2 regions of the Petrotoga sp. DB-2 genome follow, and region 2 is predicted to be linked to the other one. Evidence: riboswitches for the same ligand, from Rfam matches in the RefSeq annotation. Region 2 holds a riboswitch; the other holds the start of a gene.
What was found. A riboswitch is a leader RNA that binds a small molecule or an ion and turns the genes downstream of it on or off. The one in region 2 is predicted to bind cobalamin.
Positions count from the first base shown of each region.

Region 1: it holds a riboswitch for cobalamin, as region 2 does, so the genes downstream of both, cobT (nicotinate-nucleotide--dimethylbenzimidazole phosphoribosyltransferase) here and ACW9JY_RS00585 (ABC transporter substrate-binding protein) in region 2, are expected to answer to the same signal.

Region 1 covers NZ_JBSVZD010000007.1:61,438-72,873, reverse strand. The annotation lists gene ACW9JY_RS04270 (L-fucose/L-arabinose isomerase family protein) at 1-1,088, shown strand, start outside; gene ACW9JY_RS04265 (exo-alpha-sialidase) at 1,114-2,109, shown strand; partial or broken gene ACW9JY_RS04260 (FGGY family carbohydrate kinase) at 2,132-2,734, shown strand; gene ACW9JY_RS04255 (hypothetical protein) at 2,785-3,003, shown strand; cobalamin riboswitch at 3,255-3,433, shown strand; gene cobT (nicotinate-nucleotide--dimethylbenzimidazole phosphoribosyltransferase) at 3,737-4,789, shown strand; gene ACW9JY_RS04245 (cobalamin biosynthesis protein) at 4,809-5,774, shown strand; gene cobD (threonine-phosphate decarboxylase CobD) at 5,850-6,932, shown strand; gene cobU (bifunctional adenosylcobinamide kinase/adenosylcobinamide-phosphate guanylyltransferase) at 6,916-7,524, shown strand; gene cobS (adenosylcobinamide-GDP ribazoletransferase) at 7,514-8,260, shown strand; gene ACW9JY_RS04225 (histidine phosphatase family protein) at 8,233-8,847, shown strand; gene ACW9JY_RS04220 (cobyric acid synthase) at 8,891-10,372, shown strand; gene ACW9JY_RS04215 (hypothetical protein) at 10,491-10,634, shown strand; gene ACW9JY_RS04210 (acyl-CoA dehydratase activase-related protein) at 10,922-11,436, shown strand, end outside.
Region 2 covers NZ_JBSVZD010000001.1:119,659-131,094, reverse strand. The annotation lists gene ACW9JY_RS00635 (nucleotidyltransferase) at 1-165, shown strand, start outside; gene guaA (glutamine-hydrolyzing GMP synthase) at 212-1,735, shown strand; gene ACW9JY_RS00625 (histidine phosphatase family protein) at 1,753-2,406, shown strand; gene ACW9JY_RS00620 (2-phosphosulfolactate phosphatase) at 2,438-3,139, shown strand; gene ACW9JY_RS00615 (ECF transporter S component) at 3,169-3,714, shown strand; gene ACW9JY_RS00610 (class I fructose-bisphosphate aldolase) at 3,870-4,937, shown strand; gene ACW9JY_RS00605 (RrF2 family transcriptional regulator) at 5,008-5,460, shown strand; gene ACW9JY_RS00600 (PfkB family carbohydrate kinase) at 5,469-6,221, opposite strand; gene ACW9JY_RS00595 (ABC transporter ATP-binding protein) at 6,231-7,001, opposite strand; gene ACW9JY_RS00590 (FecCD family ABC transporter permease) at 6,998-8,008, opposite strand; gene ACW9JY_RS00585 (ABC transporter substrate-binding protein) at 8,005-8,883, opposite strand; cobalamin riboswitch at 8,952-9,115, opposite strand; gene ACW9JY_RS00580 (stage V sporulation protein S) at 9,250-9,549, shown strand; gene ACW9JY_RS00575 (hypothetical protein) at 9,552-9,806, shown strand; gene ACW9JY_RS00570 (DUF1385 domain-containing protein) at 9,790-10,752, shown strand; gene rho (transcription termination factor Rho) at 11,191-11,436, shown strand, end outside.

The DNA.
Region 1 (11,436 bases), on a different contig from region 2:
TGGTAGGATTGTTAGCTGCAGCTGGTGCTTTAGAGCAAATAGGAATATTCCCAGAAAGAGTTTGGGGAGAGCCAGAAGATCCAAATGTTTTAGAAAAATTACTAAAATACATACGAGCTGCCAGTGCTGCACATAGGTTAAAAGGAGAAAGGTACGGAATGTTTGGTGGAAGACCCATGGGAATGTACACAGCTTCTGCCAACGGAGATCAATGGATGAAAGAATTTGGAATTGATGTTGAACAGGTAGACCAATATGCATTGGTTTTAAAAGCTGAAAAAGTGCCATCTCAGAAGAAAAAGAAAGCAAGAGAATGGCTTGAAAAATTAGCAACCGTTAAATATGACGGCAATAGACTCACTCCTGAAATTTTAGAGAAGCAGATAGGATTATATTACGCTGCACTTGAAATTATAAAAGAAGAAGAGCTTGATTTTGTTGGATTCAAAGGACAACCTGAAATGACAAATAATTATGCAACATTAGATATTGCAGAAGCTTTTTTGAACGATCCATACGATTTTGATGGTGTAAAGGAACCTATTGTGGCAGCAACTGAAACAGATATGGATGGAGCTTTAACCATGGAAATCTTTAAACATATAGCCCAAACCCCTGTATTGTTTGCAGACGTGAGGCATTACTTCAAAGAAGAGAATTTGTTGGATTTAGCAAACTCTGGACAGCATGCGACATATTTTGCAGGGAAATCTAACAAACCTGAAGAAAATTTGAAAAACGTGATTATACACCCTGAAGATTTTTATTTCCCAGCAGGTGGTGGCGCTGTTAAACACTTTGCAGCTCCTGGGAGAGTTACATTAGCAAGACTTGCAAGGCAAGATGGAAATTATGTAATGACAATAGTTCCCGTTGAGTTTGTCGAACTTTCTGAGGAAGAAAAGAAAAGGCTCAGTGAGCAAGTACAAATCGAATGGCCACATGCATATGCTAAACTAGATACTGATATAGGAACCTTTTTGGAATATTATCCTTGTAACCATACACATGGGGTATATGGAAATTATATAGATGAGTTGGTACATTTTTGCAAGATAAAGAATATCGATTATCAAATTTTGGATTGAAAAAAATTTATATGGAAGTGAAAAAATGGATGTTATTAGAAAATCCTTTATATTTGACAAAATCCCAGGTAAACTGAGTTCTCATTCAGTAAGTCTTTGTAAAATCAATGAAAAAGAAATATTAGCCTTTTGGTTTGCGGGAACCTGGGAAGGTAATAAAGATGTTGATTTATTTACTTCCCGATACAATATTCTTGAAAAAAGTTGGGAATCTCCAAAACTTTTTGTTCATGATCCTGTAAGATCTCTAGGTAATACAGTTCCAGTATTATTTGGTAATACAATAAGAGTGTATTATGCTGCCATGGAAGGTAAAGATTGGACTGAAACGTCATTGTGGTATAAAGAGTCTTATGATCAAGGAACAACTTGGACTCAAGAAAAACCTTTTTCTCTAGTTAACAATAACCTTTTGTTTGGAACTAAATTATTGAAATTAAGAAATAACAGATATGTTTTTCCTATATATAATGAAAAGATGTGGATTAGTACCCCCTATATATCAAATGATATTCAAAGAAACAAATGGAAAAAATTTGGTGAGATTCAGACGGAAAAGGGAAATATTCAACAAGACATGATCGAAATTAAAAATCACATTTTTTCGTTGCTAAGAACTAGAGATGGTTATATTTATAAAACAACTTATGACTTAGAAAAGAAAGAATGGGATAAACCCAAATCTACAGGAATACCAAATCCAAATTCAAGAGTGACTTTAGAAAAGATAGGAAATTTATTAGTTTGTTGTTGTAATCCGTTGGGTTTAGAGAAAGGAGAAATTATTGAAGATCCTAGAAAGTTATCTAATTTGGAGGATCCGTTTTGGGGTAAAAGAGAAAAGTTGTCTATTTTTACTTCATATGACTTTGGAAATACGTGGCATGAAGAAATTATTTTAGAAAATTCAAAAAACAAAGAATATTCATATCCATGGATTCAGATAATCAGGGAATCTGAATTAATGGTTGCATATACTTATGAAAGAAGAAATATTGCTTATACTATAATAAAAATATAAAGCACACCGGGAGGAACTAAAGATGTATTTAGTGGGAGTGGATATAGGAACTCAAAGCACTAAATCTGTTATCACAGATGAAAATGGAAGAGTCGTTGCAGAAGCTTCGAAAGAATATTCTGTTTTGACACCTCAACCCAATTGGGCTGAACAATGGCCTAATGTGTGGTTTGACGCGGTGATTGATACTCTGAAATTAGTCCTAGAAAAAGGGAAAATAAATCCAAAAACTGTTGCAGGAATAACTATAAGTGGATTATACGGAGGTTAAGGAATCCCAGTTGACAAAGATTTCAACCCCCTAAGGCCCTGTTTAATTTGGATGGATAGAAGGGCAACGAAAGAAACAGATTGGGTTAAAAATAATGTTCCTAAAGAAACTTTATTTGGGATAACAGGTAACTATGTCGATAGTTATTTTGGTTTCACAAAAATTCTTTGGATAAAAAATAATGAAAAGGATATTTGGAACAAAACTTATAAGTTTATAACACCAAAAGATTTCGTCATTCACAAACTAACAGGTGAAGTAATAATAGACTTCTCTTCCGCAGGTAATATTGGAGGAATTTTCGACATTCAAAAAAAATACTGGTCAGAAGAGATGTGCAAAATTCTTGGTATAACTTCAGTGATATTTGGACTCAAATATTTGCAGATATGACGGGATATATTATGAAAAGAACGATGCAAGATGTTGAAGCACCTTTAGGAGATGCATTTTTAGCAGGCTTAGGAACAGGTGTATTTCACGATTCACAAGATATTAAGAAATGGATAAAGTTCAAAGAAAATACTTCACCAGACGCTAATAACAAAAGTGTTTATGATAAATATTTCAGTTTATACAAAAAGTTGTATGAAAATACCAAAGAAATAATGAAACAATTATAATCCCATTGATTGAAATAGAGAAAAATTTAGGGTTCGATGATATTTATTTTCTTCGTATAAATACTTTGAAAATAAAATAATTTTAAAAGCACTGTAGGAAGTAACTCTTACCATTCTTTATGGATGGGTGTTGGACGAGGTGGCTTTGAAGTAAATTTTAAAATTTCTAAAATTAGTAGAGCCATATTTGATAACGAGCCTAATAACTCTTGGAAAAAATACAATGTTGATGTATAATTAAATTATGTAAAAGTAAATATTCACTTAAAAGTGCCCTTATGGAATAATAGGGAAATCAGTGAAAATCTGATGCAGCCCCCGCTACTGTAAGCATGGATGAAATTGTCAAAACCACTGGACTTTGTGCCGGGAAGGGACAAGAGTAAAGGGAAGTGCAAGCCAGGAGACCTGCTTTTAAGGGAAAGATGTTTGTTCTTCGGAGGGAAGGATAAGGTGATAATACGCAACTTAATCGCAATCGGGTAGTGTGCTATGTTAAAAAACCTTAACTTCTTGCAAGTTAAGGTTTTTTTTAATTGGTCATATGGTAAGGACCTTCCATGGATGAAGTAAATTGTTCAAGAATCGTCATAGTAGGAACTAGAAAAGAAGTAGAAGTTAGGTTTAATCATTTCCTTTGAAACGGTGATGTGCAGAATTATGAAAAAGTAATTCCTTCAGTGTTGGATATTGAGTATTAAGTTAATATATTGTAATTAAAGGGGTTAAAAACATGCAGTGGGAAGAAGTAATACCCAAATTAAAGCCGTTAAACGAAGAATATATTATGCAATCGCAAGAACGTTTAGATCAATTAACCAAACCAAAGGGAAGTTTGGGACAGTTAGAACAGTTGGCAATGCAATTATCGGCAATTTATCAGTCGATTTATTTTTCTGTAGATCCTATAACTCATTATGTATTTGTAGGAGATCATGGAATTACCGCAGAAGGTGTCTCTGCTTTTCCGTCTGAAGTTACTACACAGATGGTGTATAACTTTTTACAGGGAGGGGCAGCTATCAATGTGTTAACTAAAAACAATAATGTTGCCATCAAAGTAGTTGACGTAGGAATGAAAGATACGATTGCAGATCCCAGACTGATTCAACGTAAGATCAAAAAAGGAACTAACAATTTCTTATTCGGTAAAGCAATGAGCAAGAAAGAAGTGTATGATGCTATCCAGGTCGGATTTCAATTAGGAATTGAAGAAGTTGAACAGGGAGCGAAAATGTTGTCGATCGGAGAGATGGGTATTGGTAACACGACATCAAGTGCCGCTATAGCTGCTCATTTGCTTGAACTACCCGTTGAACAGATGACAGGTAAAGGGACAGGACTTAATGATATTCAACTAAAACATAAAATAAATGTGATTCGCAAAGCCTTTGAAAAGCACCAACTTGCTACAAAAGATGCTGTGGAGACGTTAGCTACCTTTGGTGGAGTGGAACATGCGGCAATGACCGGAATGATTATTGCCGCATCCTACAAACAAATCCCAGTTTTGCTTGATGGACTGAATACAGGTGCTGCCGCCCTTGCTGCGACATATATTCATCCTATCACTGCATCTTATATGATTGCAGCCCATCAATCAGAAGAGCCTGGACATGCGATTATTTTAAAAGTCTTGCAATTAAAACCGTTATTACAATTGTCATTACGATTAGGAGAAGGAACTGGAGCGATTTTAGCCTTACCTTTAATTCGTTCTACTCAACATTTGCTGCAGGAAATGGCTACGTTTTCCCAAGCAAAGGTGTCGCAAAAAGAGCGGTAAGAGATAGGAAGGCAGAAGAATGTTCTATTCATACTTTTTTCAAACGCTGATTGCTTTTTTAATTGATTTAGGGATTGGCGATCCCCCAAAAATTCCTCATCCAGTAATCATTATAGGCAAAGCAATAGAAAAAGCAGAACGTATCTTAAGAAGATTTACATCAGGAGCGAGATCTGAACGTGTAGCAGGTATTGTTTTAGTTATCTCCATCATCAGTGTCAGTTTTTTTCTTATCCAAGGTATTATCATCTTCGTTCAGGTACTTCATCCATTGTTTTCATGGATCTTTGGCGCATGGTTTATTTCTACTACGATTGCTATCAAAGGATTAGCAGATGAAGGAAGGAAGATTTATCGCCTGCTGGAGACTGGGGATATTGAAAAAGCCCGTGTTCAAGTGGGATATATTGTTGGTCGAGATACCGATAATTTGGATGAAAAAGAAATCGTGAGAGCAACAGTAGAAACGGTGGCAGAAAATATCGTTGATGCGGTGGTATCTCCAATTTTTTATGCTCTTATTGGTGGTCCGGCGTTAGCTATGGTGTATCGGTCAGCTAATACCCTGGACTCGATGTGTGGATATAAGAATGACAAATATCGCTATTTCGGCTGGGCTTCTGCCAGAACGGATGATGTCTTGAACTTCATTCCTGCCCGAATAACCGGTTTTTTATTAGTAATCGCCGCGTGGTTATTGCATTTAAATGCCCGTGAAGCCTATCGTATATGGTTAAAAGATGCAAAAAAGCATCCAAGTCCAAATAGTGGAATTCCCGAAGCGGTGGTTGCCGGTGCTTTAGGGGTACGATTAGGGGGAATCAATGTCTATTTTGGTCAACAGGAGAAAAGAGCCTACTTGGGACAAGCAAAGGCTCCTTTACGGCCCATACATATCAAACAAACGGTTTCATTGTTATATTTAACTTCATTTTTGATGATGATCAGTTGTTCGATATTGTTTTTAATTTTTTCCATGTTTTAAAGATAACAGGATAAAAGTTTGCCAACATCATCGGCAAAAAACATACCATGATTTGCAATGAGAGGAGTCGATTTTATGAATCAATATATTTATCCCCACCTCAACTCTTTAAAGGATAGGCCCCATGGAAGCAAGGATTGGGCAAAGTTAGATTTTAGTATTAATACAAATCCGTTGGGTTTCCCACAATCGATCCATTTCTTATTACAACAGAAGGACAAAAATTGGTTAAGCAAATATCCGGAGATACAAGCGACGTCATTAAAGAAAGTGTTAGCGAAACAATTAGCGGTTGATCCGGAACAGGTAATGATCGGCAATGGAGCTGCAGAACTTTTTTTCTTACTTCCTCGAGTATTAAAAATCCATCAGGGAATTGTTATACAGCCTACTTTTGGAGAATATGAACCTTCTTTGATGGCAGCCAATATCCCGATAAGACGACTCTATTATCAGGAAAAGGAGAATCAGTTTGCTTTTCCAATGGCAAAGGTAGAACAAGTAATGGAAGCGGGAGATTTGCTTTACCTTTGTCGTCCAAATAATCCTACCGGACAGATGCTGACAAAGGCCGAGGTAGAAACACTCTATTTGTTGGCAAAAGAGAAAAAAGCTTTTTTGTTAGTGGATGAATCGTTCATCGCATTTACCGAAGAGCCAGAAGGACTGATCGATGATTTTCAAAAAAATAAATCGTTGATCATTGTTCGTTCGTTAACCAAATTCTATGCGATTCCAGGAATTCGACTTGGATATATGTTGGCCCCTTCATGGTTAATCCATTGGATGGAATTAGCTAGAGACCCTTGGTCTGTGAATAGTTTGGCTCAAAATATTGGAAAGATGATAATGATGGACCAAGCTTTTTATAATACAACTCGAACGTGGATAAAGAAAGAAAGAAGTTGGTTTTACCGTCAACTAACAACTCTTTCTTCTTTTCAGGTTTTTCCTTCTCAGGCTAACTTTTATTTGTTGAAGCTATTGCAAGGGGATGCAAGGGAACTTTATGCCTTTTTAAAAGAAAAGGGAATTGCTATTCGTTTAGCTGATTCCTTCTATGGATTAAACAAGCACTATATTCGGCTTGCCGTAAAAAGGCGTGAAGAAAATCAGCAGTTGATAAAGGAGTTGAACTTATTTGTCTCAAAACGATAAAAAAATTATTTTAGTAACAGGTGGAATTCGTAGCGGCAAATCAAGCTTTGCTCAACGTTTAGTTCAATCCTATGGGGATCATGTTCGTTATATTGCAACAGCGCAAGCAAAGGATGAGGAAATGGAAAAAAGAATTGTGATTCATCGCCAGAATCGACCAAAATCATGGCGAACTCTAGAAGAACCCATTCATTTGGCAAAGTTATTTTATGAGGATAGAAGTGATGATTTTGATAAGCAGATTAATCAAGAAGTTGCATCCTTAATCGATTGTATCACCCTTTGGATCTCTAATCTCCTTTTGCAGAAGGATGAGCAAGGGAAAGAACTATGGGAGACAGAGGAAGGACAAAAAAAAGTAGAATCGATGATTGATGATTTTCTTCACGCCCTTACCGGCCATCGCTATCCAGTAATTATTGTAACCAATGAAGTTGGTTGGGGTGGAATACAAATGAATCCATTAAGTAGAGTGTATCAGGATATTTTAGGGTGGACTAATCAAAAGATTTCCAACATTGCAGATGAGGTTTATATGGTTGTATCTGGTATACCGGTTCTATTAAAGGGTGGGATACGGAATGATCCATAATTATCTTAACGCATTAGGCTTAGCAATTCAATATTATAGTCGAATTCCCCTTCCCTTTTCCTTTCCTTATCAAGAGGAAAATGTAAAAAGAACAATTTTTTTCCTTCCCTTCATTGGTTGGCTATTGGGGGGACTGGTATATTTATTTTATGATTTTTTTCACCCTTATTTTCCCGAGTCGTTGTTTGCAGTCTTTCTTGTTGTTTTTTTATTGTGGCTAACTGGTGCCCTGCATGCAGATGGCTGGATGGATGTTTTTGATGGAATAGGCAGTTGTCAGAGTAAAGAAAAAATGTTAACAATTATGAAGGATAGTCGTGTGGGAGCGATGGGAGTTATTGGATTTATGGGATTATATAGCATTAAAATATTTAGCCTATCAATACTGTTGTCATCAGATTTAATAAAAGAAGCTTTAATTATTACTCCCCTTATCGCCCGATGGGGAGTACTATTAGCTATTGTTTTGTTTCCCTATGCAAGAGATGAAGGATTAGGCAAGCAATACAAGGACTGGTTCAAATTGCCGATGCTGTTTGTATCAATTATCTGGTTGTTACCGGGCTTTTGGTTAAGTTCTTATTTTCCTTTTATGTTGTTGATTAACTTGATATTTATTATCTTATCAGGAGTTTATTTTAAAAAAAAGATAGAAGGGTTAACAGGAGATGTGTACGGATGGATGATTGAAGGGGGAGAGATGCTCCTTTGGATCATGCTGGTGGTATATCTATGATGGATTTTTATCTTCTTCGTCATGGGAAAACAAAATATAATGAAAAGGGTTTATTACTGGGAAAAACAGATGTTCCTTTACTATCCAGAGAAGATCCGGATCTATTAAAGTGGATCGATCGCTTAGTTGCTATTTCTTGGGTAGCCATGTTCCATAGTGGAATGAAACGATCTGAGGAAACCTTACGGGAGATTTATCGAAGGCTTGATGAAAAAAAGAAAGACATTCCTATTTACGTAGATGAACGTTTACAAGAAATGAATTTTGGCGAATGGGAATTAAAAAGTTACGATTGGCTGTACCAAAATCAACGGGAAGATTTTTTAAACTGGTTACATAGTCCTTATGATTATGCTCCTCCACAAGGGGAAACACTAGCTCAGATGGAAAAAAGGGTTATATCCTTCTTTGAGGAATGGGCGTCCAAAGAATTGATTGGATCGATATTGCTTGTGACCCACGGAGGTCTTATTCGGCTTTTATGGTCAATCATACATCAGACATCTTTTTATGAAAAGAAAGTAGAAATTGGTTCTCTTTTTCGCCTTAATTGGCAAAAGCGAAATATGGAAGAAATTTTAGAATAAAATAAATGTCTTAATAAAAAGGTTGAAAGAGGAATGAAAAAATATGGCAAAAGCATTGATGATTGTTGGAACGGGGTCAGATGTAGGAAAAAGTATGGTTGCTACAGCGTTTTGCAGGTATTTTGCTGCAAGAGGTCTTTCCGTTACTCCATTTAAAGCACAAAATATGGCTTTAAATTCCTACGTGACGATAGATAGGAAAGAAATAGGAAGAGCTCAAGGGTTACAAGCAGAAGCTGCGGGGATACTCGCTTCAGCTGAAATGAACCCGGTACTTTTAAAACCGAGTAAAACTCATACATCTCAAGTAGTAGTTTTAGGTAAGCCCGTGGCAGAAATGAATTTTCGTGAATATCGTGATACGCTATATGAATACTTGAAAGAAGTGATTATCCATTCTCTAAATAAACTTCAAGAACAGTTTGATTTAATTGTGATTGAGGGAGCTGGAAGCCCAGTGGAAATGAATTTAAAGGATCGCGATTTAGTCAATATGCAGGTGGCGGAATGGGCAGATGCAGATGTCATATTAGTTGCTGATATTGATCGTGGCGGCGTCTTTGCACAGGTTGTAGGTACCCTTTCTCTTTTACAAGAGGAAGAAAAAAAACGGATAAAAGGAATAATTATCAATAAGTTTCGTGGAGATATATCGTTGTTTCAATCTGGAATAGAATGGCTTGAAAGTCATACAGGTATTCCAGTTATGGGTGTGCTTACCTATGTGCACCTTCCTGAATGGGAAGAGGAGGATTCAGTTGCTCTGAGGAAGGGAAGAGAATTGAAAGAGAAAGCAGAAATAGATATTGCCGTGATTCAGTATCCTTACTTATCCAATTATACAGATTTTGTTCCCCTTCAATTAGAGGAAGATGTACAGATTAGGTATGTGAAAGACGTGAAGGAATTTGGGAATCCCCATGTTGTGATCCTACCGGGAACGAAAAATACCATTGACGATTATCTTTATGTGCGAAATACCGGATTGGATAAAAAAATATCAGAACACGTTGAACAGAAGAGGGAATTGATTGGGATTTGTGGAGGATTCCAAATGCTGGGAGAAAAACTGTGTGACCCTCATCTTATTGAATCGTCGCATTCAGAGGTAGAAGGTTTATCATTGTTACCTATTCACACTTATTTTCATCCTGAAAAGAAAATCGTTAGAGTAAAAGGGGTGTTATATCAAACAGAAATTCCAATTTATGGTTATGAGATCCATATGGGACAAGTTAAATGGCAAAAAGATAATCAGCCAATGTTTTCCTTGGAGGATGGTTCCTATGATGGAGGTCATCACCATACACTTCCCATTTGGGGTACGTTTATTCACGGTATTTTTGATTCTGATGACTTTCGCCATCATTGGTTGGGGAAAATACGAGAGAGGTATCAATTACCAAAATTCTCAAAAAGAGTCTCTTACTATAACAGGAAAGAACAAATGTTTGATAGATTGGAACAATGGTTAATAGAAGGAATGAGTGTGGAAGGTAAAAGATTAATAAAAGCATATAAATAATTATGCCCAAAATATTTAAAAGCCAGTATTTTTTGAATCAAAGAATGTACTCATATGATTTTCGTAAAATTGGGAAACAAAAATTCTTATCTATTACGCACAAACATTCTACGAAGGAATGAAAAGTGAAAAAGAAGAGGAAATCGTGAACTTGGTCAGATATGTGTGGCATGGAACACAAAGATATGGAACGGTAGTATGGTCTTTCGGTGAAGAAGCTTATGAAATAATAAAAGAACTGCTATTTTTAAGGAGAAATTAAAACCTTTGGATAGAATTTGAAGCACTTTTAAACAAGATCCTGGCCTTTAGAAAAAATAGTAGAAAAATTTTCTGACTATAATTTACAATGTTTTACTTTAGCCCCTTTAAGGGGCTTATTTTTTTATTTGTAAAAAAACCTTAAGAAACTTGATTGTGGTTGTAAAAAGGTATATCATAATAGTGGGAAGAAAAAGGATAGGGTGGGCTGTGGGGCAAATGGGCGCTAAAGTAGGTTTTAGAGTTTTTAAAGAAAAATTTTATAATTTTAGGGAGTGAAAAAGGTATATGTATTACGTTGGTTTTGATATTGGATCCTCGAGTATTCACGTAGCGGTCATTGATGAAGAAGGAAAACTAAAATACGTTAAAGAAAGTATTCCACATTTTGGTGTGCCTTTAAAAAGGCTACCCGAGATTTGGGAATCGATAAAACCTGAATTGGATGGGGAAATACTTTCCACATCGTTCACTGGAATAGGTGCGCAACTTTTTAACAAAGTTTTTCCGGAACTCTTGTTTGATTACGAGAGTGTTACTATTCCCAAAGGTGCTGCTTTTCTTGAACCAAACGTTTCCTATGTATTCCACATTGGAGCAAAGGACTCCTATTTTTTAAGACTTGGACATCTCAAAGACAAGGTGAATCTTTTAGAGTGGTCAGCTAATAGCAAATGTGGTGGCGGTTCGGGGATTTTAGTTGAAAAACAGTTGAAAAGGTTATACTTAAAAAACGATTCTGAGTTTTTTCAGTTAGATGATTACTCACAAAAAATTAAACTAATGAAAAGATTATATGTGCA
Region 2 (11,436 bases):
GACAAGTTATTATCAAGCAAAAAAAGGTATCAAAGTATTCCTGAAATTTATTTAAATCAGATTGAATACGATTTTTTAGCAAGTAATATCTACACTTTATTATACAAAAACAGGGATTTATCTTCATACGAACCTGATAAAAAGCAAAAGGTTATAATTTCATGATTGTGTTGGTTTATAATTAAAATATATCAATTTCGGAGGTTCCTAGATGGAAAAGATTCTTGTCGTAGATTATGGTTCTCAGTACACTCAGCTTTTAGCAAAAAGGATTAGAGATTTGGGGGTATTTTCAGAAGTAATTCAATATGACGATAATATATCCCTTAACAATGTGAAAGGCATAATCTTATCAGGTGGACCAGACAGCGTTTATGATATCGATGCACCCGATATATCAGATGAAATTTTGAACGCCAAACTTCCTATTTTAGGTATTTGTTATGGGATGCAGCTTATGGCGAAAAAACTTGGTGGAAAGGTCGAACAAAGAGGTATAGCTGAGTATGGAAAAACGAAAATTACCATAACTGATCAATCCCTCTTATTTAAAAAGATTCCCAATACATTTAACGTGTGGATGAGCCACAAGGATATGGTGACTCAAGTTCCCGAGAAATTTAAAATAACTTCTCTCACCTCAAACAATATCATCTCTTCTTTTGAAAGCGAATCAGAAAATATATACTGCATCCAATTTCACCCCGAAGTTAGACATACTGAATTTGGTGCTGATATATTAAAAAATTTCATTCACGGCATATGTGGGTTGAAAGGTTCATGGACTTTGATGGATTTTGTTGAAAATAAGATAAAGGAAATAAGAGATACTATCGGTGATAAAAAAGCAATTATAGCTTTATCAGGGGGAGTAGATTCATCAGTTGCGGCTGTACTAACCCATAGGGCTATAGGCAATAACCTGAAAGCCATCTTTGTAAACCATGGCCTTTTGAGAATGAACGAGGTTGAAGAAGTTGAAAGTACGTTCAGAGATTATATGGGTTTGAATTTGACAACTGTAGATGCCCAAGAGCGATTTTTAAGCAAATTAAAAAGGGTTACAGATCCTGAACAAAAACGTAAGATTATAGGTGAAGAGTTTATAAGGGTTTTTGAGCAAGAGGCCAAAAAAGAAAAAGACTGTGAGTATTTAATACAGGGAACAATATATTCAGATGTCATAGAAAGTGCAAAATCCGGGAAAAAGACATTCAAAATAAAGAGTCATCACAACGTGGGAGGACTTCCAGAGGATATAGATTTAAAAATAGTTGAACCACTTAAAGAGCTATTCAAAGACGAAGTCAGAAGCGTTGGAGAAATCTTAGGTCTCCCAAGAGAGATATTGTACAGGCATCCATTTCCAGGTCCTGGATTGGCGATTCGAATCATTGGAGAAATAAACGAAGAAAAATTAACAATTTTAAAAAAGGTAGATAGTATTTTTATAAAAACTCTTAAAGAAACAGGGTGGTACGATAAGGTATGGCAGGCTTTCGCTGTTTTAATACCGGTAAAAACGGTTGGTATAACTGGTGATAAAAGGAGTTATGGTTATGTAGCAGCTTTAAGATCTGTTGATAGTGTGGAAGGTATGACCGCAGATTGGTCTAAAATTCCATTTGAAATTTTGGACTTGGTTTCCAGCAGAATAACCAACGAAGTTGAAGCAATTACCAGAGTGGTTTACGATATTTCATCAAAACCCCCTGCTACAATTGAATGGGAATAATTGGAGGTGTACGAGTTTTGGATATTTATTTAGTAAGACATGGAGCTACCCTTTGGAACAAAATGGGAATTTGGCAAGGTCAAAGAGACGTAGAACTTGATGAAGAAGGAATTAGTCAGGCTAAGGCAACCGCAGAAAGATTCAAAAATATGAAAATAGATGGAATGTATACATCCGTTCTACAAAGGGCTATTAAAACGGCAGAAATCATAAATCAGTACCATAATTTGCAAATAAAAAAAGATCCTGATTTGAGTGAATGCGATATAGGAAATTGGGATGGGAAAAAGTTAGAAGAGATACTTCTTAATTACAAAGAGCAATTAGAGTATTGGCATAAGGATATCTGGGCAGTGGTGGATGGTGTTGAGGCTTTAGGTGATGTTCAAAGAAGGGCTGTAAGGGCTATAAAAAGAATTGTTAAAGAGCATAACTTAGAGGATAAAATAGTCGTGGTTGCACATGGTTTAGCTATTAGGACTATTATTTCCTGGATTCTTAATATTCCACTTAATCAACATACCTCTTTTAGAGTTGACAATACATCTGTTTCACACGTTATATATGAAGGAGATTATAGATACATTTTAGCTTCTTTAAACGAAACGTGGCATCTCGAATATTATGGGCTAGAAACCTATCTCACTCCAGAAGAAAAGGAGATCGATTAAGATAACAGAAGAAAGTCTTTTTGAGCGAGAAATGAATGTCTATTTTCTACCTAATGAGAATATAAAAAATCATCAGATCTATATCCTTATCGATCTTTTAAGGGCTACTTCTAGTATATCTGCGTTAGTCCATTGTGGTGCAGAAGAAATTTTTGTAACGGACGACATCGATGTGGCAAAAGAATTGAAAAATATGGGATATTTACTCTCAGGCGAAAGAGGAGCCATTAAGTTAGAAGGTTTTGATTTTGGCAATTCTCCTTTGGAATTTTTAAATAATTCTGATAAAATAAGGAAAAAATCAATTGTACTAACTACTTCCAACGGATCTAAAGCAATGAAAAAAATAAACGAACTGGGAGATACAATTGCGCTTTCATTGCTGAATTTCTCTTCTGTAGTGGATTTCATAGTACAAAAAGATTTTCAAAATATTGGCATAGTTTGCTCTGGCACCAATGGGGTCGTTTCTTTAGAAGATTCATATCTGGCTGGATTGTTTGTTCAAAAAATCATGGAAAAACATACTTACAACTTAAATGATGGTGCGAAAATATCTTTAAATTTAACTAAAAGCAAGAGAAGTTATGTCATGAATTCCGATCATTCCAAAAGGCTTAAAAATCTTGGGCTCAAAGATGATCTGGAATTTTGTTTCAACATAGATTTGTTTCAAGTAGTACCATATTCAAAACAAAACAGTTATACATTCAAAAATTTAATTACAGTTTAGATCCATATATCAAAATGGAGGTGATTTACATGGAGAATGCTACCGCTCACCAGACAACCCTAAGAAGAGTTGCAAGATCACCTGTGTATATAGCGTTGGGAGTTGTTGTTTTTTCCTTTTTGGTTCATAGCATCGGTAATCCAATGCTGGGAACTATAATCTTACCGTTGCATTTTGTTGCTTTAATGGCTGGTATCATGGAAGGGGCAACGATTGGATTACTTGTAGGGGCTTTAATGCCTGTTTTAAATTTTTTACTTTTCGGTATGCCACCATTCCCTGTTTTCATATTTATGACCATAGAAGTTGCAACCTATGGATTTATATCAGGACTTTTAAATAAGAAAAACATATATTTTGATTTAATAGTATCTATGTTGATAGGTAGAGGTGTATATATGATAGCTTACTACACCATAGGAATAATACTTAACATAAATCTTAGTCCTTTAACTTCAATTTTAATGAGTTATGTGTTTGGAATTCCAGGTATAATTCTTCAACTGTTATTTATACCGATGATTGTGAAAAGAATGCCGTTTTCTGTTAGAGCGGGTGGCAGGGTGAAAAGTTAAAGACTCCTATGATTTTCTGGACAGGCTGCAGGGCAATGGGACCGCAGGATCTTTCCTTAGAAGAGTGGGTTGTGGTCAAAAGAATAAAACCCTTTTCCTTATGGGTGGGGAGCGGGGCAAAGGGCGCTTAAAAGACTTAAAAGGAGGAAAAACTTATGGATATCGACGTTATTCGAAATCTTCTTGCTGAGGAGGCAGATGAATTACTGAACTTTAATTCACCAAAGATTTCGAAAGATCAATTGTATCTTCCTGGTTCAGATTGGGTAGATAGAATTTTTGTAAACTCAGATAGATCACCTCAAGTTTTAAAAAGTTTACAACTTTTATTTGATCACGGCAGATTGGCTAATACGGGTTACTTGTCAATTCTTCCTGTTGATCAAGGAATAGAACATTCGGCGGGTGCCTCCTTTGCTCCTAATCCCATCTATTTTGATCCTGAAAATATTGTAAAATTAGCTATTGAAGGTGGCTGTAATGCGGTTGCTTCTACTCTAGGGGTTTTAGGAAGTGTGGCTAGAAAGTATGCTCATAAGATACCGTTTATCGTAAAAATTAACCACAATGAACTTTTAACTTATCCTAATACTTATGATCAAATACTCTTTGCCAACGTGAAGCAAGCATTTGAATTGGGAGCTACGGCTATCGGAGCAACTATATACTTTGGTTCCAAGGAAAGTGATAGGCAGATAGTTGAAATCAGTAAAGCTTTTCATGAGGCACATGAATTAGGCATGGCAACAGTATTATGGGCATATTTGAGAAACAATGCGTTTGTAAGAAACGGGAAAGATTATCACGTAAGTGCTGATTTAACAGGACAGGCAAATCACTTAGGGGTTACGATAGAAGCCGATATAGTTAAACAAAAATTACCTCAAATAAACGGAGGTTATACAGCATTAAACGAAGAAGAAAAATACGGAAAATTCAGCAAAAAAATGTATACAGACTTAGTCTCAGATCATCCAATTGATTTGGCCCGATACCAAGTTGTTAACAATTATATGGGAAGAATTGGATTGATTAATTCCGGAGGACCTTCAGGAGAAAATGATTTAGCTAACGCTGTAAAAACCGCTGTTATCAATAAAAGAGCTGGAGGCATGGGACTTATAAGTGGACGAAAGGCGTTTCAAAAACCAATGAAAGAAGGAATAGAAATATTGAATGCCATACAAGATGTTTATCTCTGCAATGAAATCACAGTTGCTTAAAAAAGATTGAATATAGGAGTTTAAGGGAAAGTGGATTGTTTATAAAACAAGAATAAAGGCGGGGAGTTTTATGTCGTTAACAATAAAGAGCTGTTATGCTATACGTGGTTTGTATGAAATGTATAAACTTCAGAGTAGAAACAAAGAAGAGAAAAACACCAAAATCTCAATCTCGAAGATCGCGGAAAGTTCTGGTATTTCACAAGAATTTTTGGCAAAAATATTTGCCGAATTAAAAAAAACTAAAATAGTTGCTTCAGAAAAAGGTAAATTTGGAGGATTTTATTTTACAAAAGCACCTGAAGAAATCAATCTTTCAGAAATTGTAGAAGTCTTAGAAGTACCATTGAGCTCTTACGATTGTATTTCCGAAGGTGAATGTGAAAATCAAAATAATTGTCCCGTAGAGTTTGTCTGGAGAAGGGTACAAGATGCAATATTTAACGAGTTATCTAACATTACTTTAAAAGACGTGATAGAATACGGTAAAAAGAAGGAAGCTTTAGCGGCTAAAAGTCAATAGAACAATTATTAATACTTCATATTGATAATTTTGTTGTAAGCACCTAAGTATTGCGAAATTCTTTGAGTAGCGTTCACAGCATTATGTAGGATTTGTTCTTTTTCTAAATTATTCAAAATTCCGTCTATTAAGACTGTATCAAACACGTCACCCATACCGACTCCATATGGCGTTTTTTTGCCAGATAATGCTACTATTTTTTCACCCCATTTGGCCCCTTTTTCCCCTAGCTTTACAACATCGCAATTAAACAGAAAATTTTCACACTCTTCTTCGTTACCAATAAAAAACACATTTTCACACCTTTTATTTATTAACTTTGGCCTAGGACCTATATCAAAAAAGGTTTTTTTGTAATTCTGAAAAATATCGCTGTTTATTATGCGTTCATTAATTTCGGTAGTGATGAAGAGATACTCTGATTTTTTCTTTGGTATAATCAAGTCTAAATCATTTATTCTTCTATCTATTGCAATTGGCTTTTCGTTTATTGTAATGAAAGTAGCGGTGTTTTGATCAACCCTCTTTATCCATTCAACATTAACAGCATGAAAGGATAGACTCTCTAATAAAAACTTACCAACAAAATCTTTGCCAACATTGCCGAATATTCTTACATTATGGCCTAATTGAGAAAGACCGATAGCCACATTTAATGCCGATCCTCCCGGAAGTTGTAAAATTTTTGAATTGTGATAACCATCATTTTTAAGTATATAAATGTCTAAAAAGATTCCACCTATTACATCGATAGTAGCCATTTTCACACCTTATTTGAATAAAATTTGAGGAACTTTTTTTATTGGATGTTTTATAATATAAGCATCCATTTCAAAGATTTCATTCATGACAGATTCATTTAATACCTCTGCTGGTGTACCCGAATATTTAACAGATCCATTCTTCATAACTATTATTTTATCCGAGAATAATGCCGCGTTGTTCACATCATGAAATACTGCTAGAACTGTTTTCCTTTCTTTGGTGACCATTTCCTTAACAATTTTTAAGAGACTTTGAGTGTAACCGGGATCTAAATGCGAGGAGAATTCATCTAAAAGTAATATGGGAGTTTGTTGGGCAATTGCTCGAGCAATCATAACTTTTTGCTTTTCTCCTCCAGACATTGATGAAAATGGCTTGTTTTTATAATTTACTAGTCCAACAGTTTGAAGGGCTTCATCGATAATCCTTTTGTCCTGTTCGGATTCAAAAAAGGTTATTCCATTTGAGAAAGGTATTCTTGACGTTGAAACGATACTTTCCAAATCGTAATCGAAAGAAGTGTTGAATTCTTGTGGTACAACTGCTACCTTTTTTGATAGCTCTTTGTAAGAATAATTCTTTAATTCACTATGGTTTAGTATTATTTCTCCTTTGTAATTTTTCAGAATTCCTGAAAGAATCTTGATAAGAGTACTTTTACCTGCTCCATTTGGGCCAATTATAGAAACAATATCTCCTTTTACTATTTTTAAATCATCAATTTTCAAAAAAAAGCCATTCCCATAAGTGAAACGGACGTTGTTAAATGTTATCATATTTTTTCTTTTCTCCTCATTACAAAAATGAATATTGGGGCACCTACTATTGAGGTTACCACACCGATAGGAAGTTCTGTAGGAGCAAATAGTGTTCTGGAAACAAAATCTGCAGACATTAAAAACATTCCTCCAATGAAGAGTGAATATAAGTTTGAAACAAGCGAATATGGCCCTTTAACCATTCTTACTATATGAGGGATTATAAGTCCTACAAAACCTATTATTCCCACCTGGGATACAGTGAAAGATACCGCGAAAACGTTTATTACAATCAAAAAAAGTTTCAATCGATCGGGATTTATTCCCGAAAATACCGCCATGTCATCTCCCATCGAAAGAACGTTCAATCGTTTGGAAAATAATAAAACTAAAATAAATTGAATGATGAGTGTAAAAAAAAATTTTAAATTATCGCTCCAAATTAAATCTCCTGTGCTTCCCATCAACCATGTGTTGACGTGAATTAAGTTTCCCCAATACATCACAGTAAAAAGTGTAGTAAATGAGTTAAACAAAAAACTAATTATTACCCCGCTTAGTATTAGAGATAAAACGGGAAGCTTTTTACCCTGTCGAGCCAATATTAAAACAATAAATGTTGCTAATATACCAAAAATAAAAGAAAAAGCTTCTAATCCAAGGAAAAGAGAAAGACCATAAATGCTGCTTAACGCTGTGTATAACACAGCACCGAAGCTAGCTCCTGAAGAGATTCCTAAAATGTATGGATCTGCTAGGGGATTTTGTACTACCAATTGTAAGACATTCCCGGAAACTGCCAATATGCTGCCTACAAGGAAACTACCAACTACTCTTGGAAGTCTTATGTTTAAAATCAAATTGTTGTAAATATCATTGCTGTTTTTACCTATTAAAGAGGTAAAGATATCTCTAACAGGAACCTTTACACTCCCAAAAGATGTGAAAAGTAAAATTAATAAAAAGCTAGAGATTATAAGAAATAAAACAAGGGGTAGATCCCCTTGTTTTTGGATAATTTTCATCTGTTTTCACCAAAATACTCGTATAATTGTTCAAGGACATCGATCAGAGAGGGAGAAGCTTGATGCATTTTGTTACCATCGACCATAACTATTTTTCCTTCTTTAACAGCTTTTACATTTTCAAATTGTTTGGCATTCAAGATAGTATTTTTAGAGGTTTCGTCGCCTTCATAATAAGAGGAAACAATTATGATATCAGGATTTTGGGCAACGACGAATTCAGGACCTACCAGTAAAAAACCATTGTTCCCAGTATATGGAGCGGCTAAATTTAATCCTCCAGCGTAAGCAATTAACTCATTTATATATGAACCAGTTCCTGCCGTCCAAATTTCAGCTACATTATTTTGAACCATTAAATATAAAACCGTTGGTTTATTTTTCCAAGTGAAAGAACTTTTGGCTATATTTAAAACATTTTGTCTTAGTTTATTTGAAAGAGTTTGAGCTTTTTCTCTCTCGCCTAAGATACTGCCAATTAATACAATATCCCTATAGATATCATTAAAATTAACTGGATTAATCACAAAGGATTTGATATTGTATCTTTCCAATCTACTAATCTCAGGTTCTTGAAACCCTCCAGTTAAAAAAACAACATCCGGATTCAAAGAAACTATTTTTTCGAGATTTAAAGGCACTAAATTACCAATTTTTTCAGCATCTATATGGGTATCCCAATCTGTTACGCCTACTACTTTTTCCTCTAAGCCTAAATATTTGATATAATCAGATACAGCGGGTGCGGCGGAAATAACCCTGTTAACCTCTCCCTCAAAAGAGACTAATCTTCCAAGATCATCCACCATCAAATACTCTGCGGTCAAAACAACCGACAACAAAATCGTAAAAAATGTAAATAACACCTTCCTCATACCAAATGGCCTCCTTATATAAATTAGCGCCATTTAAACATTTTTTCTATCTCTTTGGCGCGAAGAGATAGAAAAACCTGCATTATTTAGGTCTCCCGACTTTCGGATCACTCTACTCCTTACGCCTTCCCGGATCTTTCCAGTGGCTTTTGTAAGTTTCGTCCCCGATTACGGTGGCGCGACCGTAACGGATTTTCACCGTTTTCCCTTAAAATAATGCAGCAAATATTGACTTCATTACTTGCCGTGAGGCTGTTTCTTTTTAATTATATCATTTCGATATTCTTTTTTCAATTTTTTCTTTGACATTATTAAAATTTATGGTAAAATAAATATATAGCCTGTCCACAAAGGAGGAGCCAAGACATGGAAGTGTTAAAAGTCAGTCATTCATCTGCACCGAACAAAGTTGCTGGAGCTATAGCAGGAGTTCTGTCAAAAACAGACGAGGTTGAACTACAAGCTATTGGAGCTGGAGCAGTTAATCAAGCAGTGAAGGCTATTGCCATTGCAAAGAGATTTATCGAGGCTAAAGGGAAGGAGATATACGTTATCCCTGGTTTTGTGGAGGTTGAAGTAGGTTCGGAAAAAAGAACGGGTATTAAGTTCAAAGTGGTGGCGAAGGTTTCTGAAAATATTTCCCCAGAAGAGTATTCTCAACAGTAAAAATGAATGAAAACGAGAAAGCAATATTGGAAATCATTGAAGCGTGTTCACAAAACACGCATCTTTTTGATATTATAAAAGATATTACAAAATTAGATAACGGTGAAAGATACAAGCTGCGTAGAATGGCATCTCAAGTACTTAATAAGAACAATGGAATAGACAAAGAGGCTATAAAATTTTACTATGTAGTTACTGAACAAGGTGTTGCAGAAGAGATTTTAAGGAGGATTCAATCTAGTGAAACCAAAACCTAAAACCGTAGGTGGACAAGCGGTTATTGAAGGCGTAATGATGAAAGGAAGAAATACCGTAGTCGCAGTAAAAAGAAAAGACGGAAGTATAGCAGTTAAAAGGTTAAAGGATAACTCTTGGGGGATTTGGGAAAAAATACCTATTATTAGAGGTTTTTTTGTATTACTACATGCAATGATAATTGGTATGAACGCATTATCTTATTCGGCTAAAGTATCCGGAGAAGAAGAGGAAGAATTAACTACAAAAGATATGGTTATTGCCATATTACTTGCTGTTGCAGTTGCAACTTTAGGGTTCGGTGTTTTACCTGTGTTTATAACCAAACCCTTCAACATCGAATCTGAATTTTGGTTTGCTTTCACTGAAGGCTTTATAAGAGCGTTTTTGGTTGTTGCCTACATCTGGGGTATTTCTTTCATGAAAGATATAAAAAGAGTTTTTCAATACCATGGAGCCGAACACAAAAGTGTATTTACCTACGAAAACAATGAGCCTTTAGAGGTCAAATACGCCAAAAAATACCCAACCTTGCATCCTAGATGTGGTACTAGTTTCTTGATAATTACGGTTTTTGCTTCGATTATTGTTTTTGCTATAACGGGTGGATTAGGCTTCAATTCAACTTTGCAGAAAGTAATTTCTAGAATAGTACTTCTTCCACTAGTTGCAGGTTTAGCTTACGAATTTCAAAGGTTTACTGCAAAAATCATTGACACAAAAATAGGAAAAATTCTTGCCTATCCAGGATTGTTGCTTCAAAAAATTACTACCAAGGAACCTGAAAAAGAACAATTGGAAATTGGGCTCATATCTTTAGAATATGCACTCAAAGAAAATTTTGATGGTGAAGTAATTTTAGATAACCATGGAAACCAGATTGAAAATCAAGGTGCAGAACACAAAGTCTTTGCTCCAGACGTAACTTCCCTAAAAGCCGATTCTTAATGCCCTAAAATAAATCGGTTGGCTTTTAAAAAGTTTTCTTGTGATTGATACTTTTTAATTTATGTTTCTTGAATTACGGATGGACTTCATTTAGATTCTGCCAAGAATATTTCTTGTTCTCCACACTGTACTATTTCTGTGACTGCCCTTTTGTTCTATTAAGGGATTACTTCGTTCTTATTATGTGATATGCTCACAAAGTTTATTAATAAATTATGATCTGTATGCTATATTCGAACGCTAGCAGACGACTGCCTACATCTATAAAGGAATAATTTGTGGGTGGAAATTAGATGGATGTGAAGGGAATGAAAGGGTAAAAAATTCCCTTCCTTAGAAGGGCGGGCTGGGGGCAAAGGGGCGCTAATAGAAGAAAGAATTTGCCTTTAAAGAGGTTACAGGGCGCAGCAAAAACTAAATGTAATGAGGAGGATTCACATGGATGAAAATACTAACAATTTAGTATCAAAGAAACAAAGTAGAGATAATATTCAAGCCATTGAAATTAATATGGCTAAATTAAACGAAATGACCAGAAAAGAGTTATACGAATTAGCCCGCAAACTCGAAATATCCAATTATTCTAAGATGACAAAAAACGAATTGAAGTTTGCTATTTTAAGAAAACAAACTGAATCGATCGGATACTTTTTTTATGAAGGGATTTTGGAAGTACTTCCGGAT